DNA from 2 places in the Bradyrhizobium sp. BR 10261 genome. Region 2 is predicted to be linked to the other one. Evidence: riboswitches for the same ligand, from Rfam matches in the RefSeq annotation. Region 2 holds a riboswitch; the other holds the start of a gene.

Region 1 (4,061 bases), on a different contig from region 2:
GAGGACTGGATCAGCAACCCCGCCAACAAGCGCCGGCCGGTGGCCCGCCGCGCCGACGTGCTGGCGCGACGCGTGATCTCGCTGCTGTCGCAGGCGCCGCTGGTGCTCAACGACACCGACAACAAATTCTACCGCCGTTACCTGCGCGCACTGGCGCGCGAGATCCGCTTCCTGCGTTACACCATGGTCAACATCCCCGACGGGGTGCCGAAACTCCAGGTGCAGATCGCGCTGTGCTACACCACGCTTTGCCTCGCCAATCAGGCCCGCCATATCCGCAGCGCATCGAAAAAGCTCTCCGACGAGTTGCAGCGGCAGATCCTCCCCGACGGCGGCCACATCTCGCGCAATCCGGGTGCGCTGATCGAGCTCCTGATCGACCTGTTGCCGCTGCGGCAGACCTTTGCCGCGCGCAACATCGCGCCGCCGCCGGCGCTGCTCAATGCGATCGACCGCATGATGCCGATGCTGCGCTTCTTCCGGCACGGCGACGGCAATTTCGCTTTGTTCAACGGCATGAGCGCGACGCCATCGGATGTGCTCGCGACGCTGCTCGCCTATGACGATACCCATGGCGCGCCGATGGCGAACATGCCGCACACCGGCTTCCAGCGCCTCGATGCGGGCCCGACCACCGTCATCATCGACACCGGCGCGCCGCCGCCGCCCGGCGTCAGCCACGACGCGCATGCCGGTTGCCTGTCGTTCGAACTGTCCTCCGGCATCAGCCGCATCGTCACCAATTGCGGCATGCCGACCACAGGCCGCGACAATTGGCGGCCGTTTGCGCGCAGCACCGCGGCGCATTCGACGCTGACCTATCACGACACCTCGTCCTGCCAATTCGTCGAGATGTCGGCGATGAAGCGGCTGCTGCACGGCGCGCCGATCATCAGCGGCCCTCATGAGGTCGAGAGCTATCGCGAGGTCGTCGAGGGCGGCACGCTGCTGACGACCTCGCAGAATGGCTATCTCGCCAAGTTCGGGGTGATCCATCGGCGCGTGCTGATGGTCGCCAACGACGGCACGCGGATCGACGGCGAGGACACGCTGTCGCCGCCGCAAGGCGCGCGGCTCAAGGGCGCTGACGCCGATTTCGCGCTGCGCTTCCACCTGCATCCCGCGGTGAAGGCGAGCCGGCTGTCGGATGCGCGCGGCGTCATGCTGGTGCTGCCGAACCGCGATGTCTGGACCTTCGAGGCCCTGGACGACAAGGTCGAGCTCGAGGACAGCGTGTTCCTGGCCGGCAATGACGGCCCGCGTCGCACCGCCCAGATCGTGATCCGCCAGGATGCCCGTCAGGCGCCCACGATCCGCTGGAGCTTTGTGCGCTCCACCGCCTCGCCCGCGGTCACCAATGCCCGCCGTAACGCACGGCGCGAGCCGGAACTTCCGCTGTAGACGCGCTCGATTCGGTCCCATCTCGTCGTTGTGAATACGGCCAAAAGCTGCTATCGAGCGCTCGTTCGCGCGACTGGCGACCTTGGATGGAGCACCATCGGGAAGCGCGACACATATCCGCCGCGCGCCTGGGCATAGACACTCCCTGAACAGAGGATCTTGCTCATGACTGACCATCCCCGTCGCGTCACCCGCGCCCTGCTCTCCGTCTCCGACAAATCGGGCCTGATCGAGTTCGCCAAGGCGCTTGCCGCGCATGACGTCGAACTGGTCTCGACTGGCGGCACCGCGAAGGCGATCGCCGCGGCCGGCCTCAAGGTGAAGGATGTCTCGGACCTCACCGGCTTCCCCGAGATGATGGATGGCCGCGTCAAGACGCTGCATCCGAAGGTGCATGGCGGCCTGCTCGCAATTCGCGACAACAAGGAACATGCCGAGGCGATGAAGGCGCACGGCATCGCGCCGATCGATCTCCTCGTCGTCAACCTCTATCCGTTCGAGGCGACCGTCGACAAAGGCGCCGGCTTCGAGGATTGCATCGAGAATATCGACATCGGCGGCCCCGCGATGATCCGCGCCGCCGCGAAGAACCATGACGACGTCGCGGTCGTGGTCGAGGCCGACGACTACAAGGCCGTGCTCGACGAGCTCGCTGCCAACAACGGCGCGACCACGCTGAAGCTGCGCCGGCGTCTCGCTGCAAAGGCCTATGCCCGCACCGCGGCCTATGACGCCGCCATTTCCAACTGGTTCAACCGGCAGCTCGAGATTGACGCACCCGACTTCCGCGCCTTTGGCGGCAAGTTGATCCAGTCGCTGCGCTATGGCGAGAACCCGCACCAGACCGCGGCGTTTTACGCAACGCCCGACAAGCGCCCGGGCGTTTCGACCGCGCGGCAGCTCCAGGGCAAGGAGCTCTCCTACAACAACATCAACGACACCGACGCGGCCTATGAGTGCATCGGCGAGTTCGACACCAAGCGCACCGCGGCCTGCGTCATCGTCAAGCACGCCAACCCTTGCGGCGTCGCTGAAGGCGCGAACCTCGTCGAGGCCTATCGCAAGGCGCTGGCCTGTGATTCCACCTCCGCCTTCGGCGGCATCATCGCGATGAACCGGCCGCTCGATGCCGACACCGCGCGCGAGATCACGAAGATCTTCACCGAGGTCATCATCGCGCCTGACGCCAGCGAAGAGGCGATCGCCATCATCGGCGGCAAGAAAAACCTGCGCCTGCTGCTCGCAGGCAGCCTGCCCGATCCCCGCGCGCCGGGCCTCACGGCGAAGACGGTGGCCGGCGGGCTTCTGGTGCAGAGCCGCGACAACGCCGTGGTCGACGACATGACGTTCAAGGTCGTCACCAAGCGCGCGCCGACCGAAGCCGAAATGCGCGACCTGAAGTTCGCTTTCCGGGTGGCAAAGCACGTCAAGTCCAACACCATCATCTACGCCAGGGATCTCGCCACCGTCGGCATCGGCGCGGGTCAGATGAGCCGTGTCGATTCAGCCCGGATCGCGGCACGCAAGGCGCAGGATGCGGCCAACGAGCTGAAGCTGGCGGAGCCGCTGACCAAGGGCTCGGTGGTGGCGTCGGATGCGTTCTTCCCGTTCGCCGACGGCATGCTCGCCTGTATCGAGGCCGGCGCCACCGCGGTGGTGCAGCCCGGCGGCTCCATGCGCGATGACGAGGTGATCAAGGCCGCCGACGAGCATGGCATCGCCATGGTGTTCACGGGGACAAGGCACTTCCGGCACTGATCTCACCGCCGTCATTCCGGGGCGCGCGCAGCGCGAACCCGGAATCTCGCGCAACAACCTCTGGATTCCGGGTTCATCGCTCCGCGATGCCCCGGAATGACGATGGAGAGGGCTACTCCCGCACCCGCATCAATAATGCGAATCCCGTCACGAAAAACACGACCAGCACGGCCATGCCGGCCTTCTGGCTGGCGGTGGCCGCGGTGATCACGCCGATCAGCAGCGGGCCGATGAAGGACGTCACCTTCCCGGTCAGCGCGAACAGGCCAAAATACTGCGCGATACGATCCTTCGGCGCGAGGCGGATCAGCAGCGTGCGCGAGGCCGCTTGAAGCGGACCGCCGGCCGCGCCGATCAGGCAGCCGAGCACGATATAGGCACGCTCGGCGGCGGCGCCGAACAATGGCCCGCCCGGCACCGGCGGCGCGACCTTGACGAACAACACACTGTCCTTGTCCACCAGCAGGATCGCCGCGACCGAAAGCAGCAGGATCAGCATGCTGCCGGCGATGACGCGCTTCGGACCAAGGTAGTCATCGAGCTTGCCGCCAAGCCAGGCACCAAAGGTGCCGGCGATGGCGAGGATAATGCCGAACGTGCCGATCTGGATCGTGTGCCAGCCAAAGGTGCCGGCCGCATAGATGCCACCGAAGGCGAACAGCGAGACAAGACCATCCGTGTAGATCATGTTGGCAAGCAGAAACGCGGCGAGCGATTTCTGCTGCGGCAGATCCTTCAGCGATTGCTTGAGATCAGCTAGTCCTTCGTACAGCGCCTCGCGCACCGGGCGCTTGGCCGGATAATCCGGCGTGAACAAGAACATCGGCGTTACGAAAACGATGAACCAGAGCCCGGTCAACGGTCCCGCAGCACGATCGCCTTCATGGGTGACGGGATCGAGC
Region 2 (4,061 bases):
GACGGATTCCAGGTAGCGCCGTTGCGCCTCGGCATACAGTGTCCCGAATGCCAGAGAGGATTTTCCGGAGCCGGATACGCCGGTGAACACGACCAGCGCGTCCCGGGGAATGTCGACGTCCAGGTTCTTCAGATTGTGCTCGCGCGCACCACGCACCCTGACAAATCCCGGAGCCGATTGCCGCACGCGCCCGCCTGGCTTGTATAACTTCTGGTCCATGCTCGCCGCCGTTGTCCTCGGGACGACAACTGCGTCAAAGTCGCAACGATCCTGAGAAGTGCGTCACGGTCTTTTGGAACTCCCATGGTGAACCAAGCGCGTGCAGTGCCGAACCAGTGGTTAGCGCCGGCGGACAGGCTGCTCGGGAGGTAAAGAACGGCGCCGGGTTGCGAAGGATGGGCCACGCCGGGCCGTTGTAGGCATCTACCCTTTTTGTTTTTCTTCTGCGCTTCTTCCATCGGAGCTTCTTGAGCGTTCTTCGAAGCGATCAGCGCCCTTGGCGAGATCGTGCCCCGTCTTGCTCTCGCGTTTCGCTTCGTCCTTGGCAGCTGCCTCGCGCAAGCCCTCAGCGGCCCGTTTCCCCGCTTCTGATGATTTTCGCTCGTGATCCATTGGTTGCTCCCTTTGTAGTGAGGACGCTCCTCCAGGAATAATTCTTGTCCAGCTTTCAGCCGTAGATTTCTAATCGGATCGCGTAGCCTTTGTTCCCTTTTCCGCCCGGTCCGCTCTCCCGCGATGGAGTCCGCGTAGCAGAACCAGGCTTTCCACTCATATGCGCCCCGATGCTTCTTACAGCGGACCTCATGGCGGCCGTGACGAAATCACCCTATAAAACACGGATGCTCGACTCCTGGAACTATCGCCCATGGGCAGCCGACTCGCTGATTGAAGTCGGAACGCTTTCGGCCGCGGAGCCTATTGCGCTCGCCTGTCACGTCCACCCCGACGTTCAGATCTCCGCGATCAGAAGAGGATGGCGGATCTACGCGACATCGTTCGGTGAATTCCGTGCGACCGCTGGCGACGTCGTGATCATTCCCGCCGGCGTCCCCCATTCCTCCCATGGAGGCGAGGGATCTGTCGTGACCCATTTGTACGTACCGAACACTCGCGATGCCGTGCGGCGGATTGCAAGGCCGAGACACCTGCGCCATTCACGCGCAGTTTCGCCTGAGGACCTGCTCGATGCGGTCGGCGCTGCTGATTTGAGCGATGAGGTGCCCTTTGCGAAGACTTTGGATCTGGCGAAGCTCGTCCTGTGCAATGATCTCGAGATTGGTGTGGTCGCGGAACGGTCGGGCTACTCGCGCGACGGTTTCATTCGGGCCTTCAAGCGTCAGATCGGCGTGACGCCTGGCGCCTATCGTTTGGCGATACGCGTGGCGGCGTCCCGGATGCGGCTCAAGCGAGGCGACCCCGTCGCGGACGTTGCCTATGCCGAAGCATTCGCTGACCAGAGCCACTTCGGCAGGCATTTTCGGCGCGCCTATGGCGTGACGCCGGCGGCCTACCGCAGCGCGTTCGCAGTCGAACGGTCGATTTCGTTCCAGACGCGGCGTAGGGGAGGCGCCTAAGCTGTCCGCTCCTTGCTCTGATGGGTCTGAAGGAGCCGCATGAATTTCCTCGCATCTCTTGTCGTCCTGGCCGCAGGCTTCAGCCTCGCGCTTCAACAAGTCCTGAATGCAAGCCTTGGTCACGCGTTGCAATCTGCGCGGTGGAGCGCGTTTGTCAGCTATTGTGGAGGGACCGTGGCTCTGCTGCTGCTGCTCATCGCCGTCCGTGAACCGATTCCCGACGCAGCGTTCGCCGGCCGCGCTCATTGGATGGCGTGGACAGGCGGTGTGTTTGGCGCGATGTTCATTGCCACCAGCATCTCCATGGTGCCCCGGCTCGGCGTCACGTCGGTGGCAACGCTCATCATCGTCGGCCAATTGCTGAGCTCACTGGCCTTCGACCAGGTCGGCTTCTTCGGCTTGCCGCGACAGCCCATCACGGTCCTGCGAGGAATCGGCGTTGTGTGTCTCGTCACCGGCGTGACGCTCGTACGCGGATAGCTTGTCCGCCACGGGTGACCCACGGCCGCACGAACTGGCAGTTGCAGACGGTGCGCAGGTCGGCTAACCTTGCTTTGCGAAGAGCCCCCGTGCTCATTCGTCCTATCGCGCGACTGGCGAGCTAACGTGGAAACGACCACGGTGAAGCGCGAATGGTTCGGACGCCGATCGCCTGGGCAACCCATCTGCTGGAAAAACAGCGTGTTGAGGAGCCCGAGCATGCCGTCATTTCGCAACGAACTGTCGATCAACGATTCCGAGATCGCCGCCGCCCTCGCGGGGGAGGAGCGCCGTCAACAGGACGGCGTCGAACTGATTCCGTCGGAGAATTACACCTATCCGGAGGTGCTCGAACTGCTCGGATCGGTCTTCACCAACAAATATTCCGAGGGATATCCTGGACGCAGATATTACGGCGGCCAGCAGTATACGGACGACATCGAGAACCTCGCCCGGCAGCGGGCCTGCTCGCTGTTTCGTGCCGAGCACGCCAACGTTCAGCCGCTTTCGGGATCACCGATGAATCAGGCCGTCTATCTCGGCCTGTTGAATCCCGGCGACACCATTCTCGCCATGGACCTCTCCCATGGCGGTCATCTCACCCACGGCGCGCCGGTGTCCCACATGGGGCGTCTGTTCAACTTCATGCGCTACAAGACGACCCCATCATCAGGCGCGATAGATTTCGACGAATTGCGCGCGATTGCGCGTGAAGTGCGCCCGAAGATGGTGTTGTGCGGCTACAGCTCCTATCCGCGCGACCTCGACTATGCCGCATTCAAAAGCGTTGCCGACGAAGTTGGCGCGCTCACGATGGCTGACGTGAGCCATTATGGCGGATTGGTTGCCGCTGATGTCATGCGCAATCCGCTTGATGCCGGCTTTGACGTCATGACAACGACATCGCACAAGACGCTACGCGGCCCCCGAGGCGGGATCATCCTGTGCCGGAGGGAAATTGCGGGGCGGATCGATGCGTCTGTCTTTCCAGGTCTGCAGGGCGGACCTCACATGAATGTCGTGGCCGGGATTGCCGTGACGCTCAAAAGGGCGGCGACCCCGGACTTCCAGGGTTACGCGCGGCAGGTCTTGCGCAACGCGAAGGTTCTCGCCGGCGCACTGATGGAGCGCGGCATGAAGCTGGTGACGGATGGAACTGACAATCACATGATGGTCGTCGATACGGCAGCGTCCATCGGACTCGACGGGCGAGCAGCCGAGGAGGTGCTCGACGCCATAGCCATCACCACGAACAAGCAGGTTATTCCAGACGATCCGCGCCCGCCGCTCAGGCCGAGTGGAGTTCGCCTCGGGACACCGGCGGCGACCACGCGTGGCATGGGAGAGACCGAAATGCGTCGCATCGGCGAGTTCATTGCGGCTGCTCTGCGGGCCAACGGCGACGATGCGGTTCTCGCGCGCCTCAGGTCAGAGTGCGTCGAGATGTGCCGAACCTTCCCTGTTCCAGGTGTGGTGTCCGGGTCGGGAGCGAACTGATCGGCCTGCACGCCAGCTGATAGGCAGAACGGGGTTGGACGCTGGCGCCCAACCCCGATCCCGCGCGTCGGATACACGACGCGAAAGCGGGCGTCAGACCCGTCCGTTGACCGGCAGTAGCGCGCCGGTGACAGCACTGGCGGCGTCGCTTGCCAGGAAAAGGATAACATCGGCGAGTTCCTTCGGCGCGACCCATTTGGCGGGATCGGCCTTCGGCATGCTGGCGCGGTTTGCCGCGGTATCGATGATCGAGGGCAGCACCGCGTTCACTGTGATCTTGCCTTTCAACTCGGCGGCAAGTGACTCCGTCAGCTTGTGCACGCCTGCCTTCGACGCCGCATAAGGACCCATGCCGGAGCCGGGCTGCAGTGCGCCCATCGCGCCGATATTCACGATGCGGGCCGCGCGCGAATTCAGAAGGTGCGGAATCGCCGCGCGGGTAGCGTTCAGCGCTGTCTCGACATTGAGAGCGTACATGCGCTTCCACGCCTTGGGATCGCCGTCGGCAAT

What was found. A riboswitch is a leader RNA that binds a small molecule or an ion and turns the genes downstream of it on or off. The one in region 2 is predicted to bind ZMP and ZTP.
Region 1: it holds a riboswitch for ZMP and ZTP, as region 2 does, so the genes downstream of both, purH (bifunctional phosphoribosylaminoimidazolecarboxamide formyltransferase/IMP cyclohydrolase) here and glyA (serine hydroxymethyltransferase) in region 2, are expected to answer to the same signal.

The regions. Positions count from the first base shown of each region.
Region 1 covers NZ_JACOFQ010000023.1:113,187-117,247, reverse strand. The annotation lists gene HYH07_RS25180 (heparinase II/III family protein) at 1-1,401, shown strand, start outside; ZMP/ZTP riboswitch at 1,461-1,542, shown strand; gene purH (bifunctional phosphoribosylaminoimidazolecarboxamide formyltransferase/IMP cyclohydrolase) at 1,567-3,159, shown strand; gene HYH07_RS25170 (MFS transporter) at 3,272-4,061, opposite strand, start outside.
Region 2 covers NZ_JACOFQ010000009.1:163,289-167,349, forward strand. The annotation lists gene HYH07_RS12980 (hypothetical protein) at 424-612, opposite strand; gene HYH07_RS12985 (AraC family transcriptional regulator) at 804-1,574, shown strand; gene HYH07_RS12990 (DMT family transporter) at 1,614-2,054, shown strand; ZMP/ZTP riboswitch at 2,154-2,239, shown strand; gene glyA (serine hydroxymethyltransferase) at 2,274-3,551, shown strand; gene fabG (3-oxoacyl-ACP reductase FabG) at 3,645-4,061, opposite strand, start outside.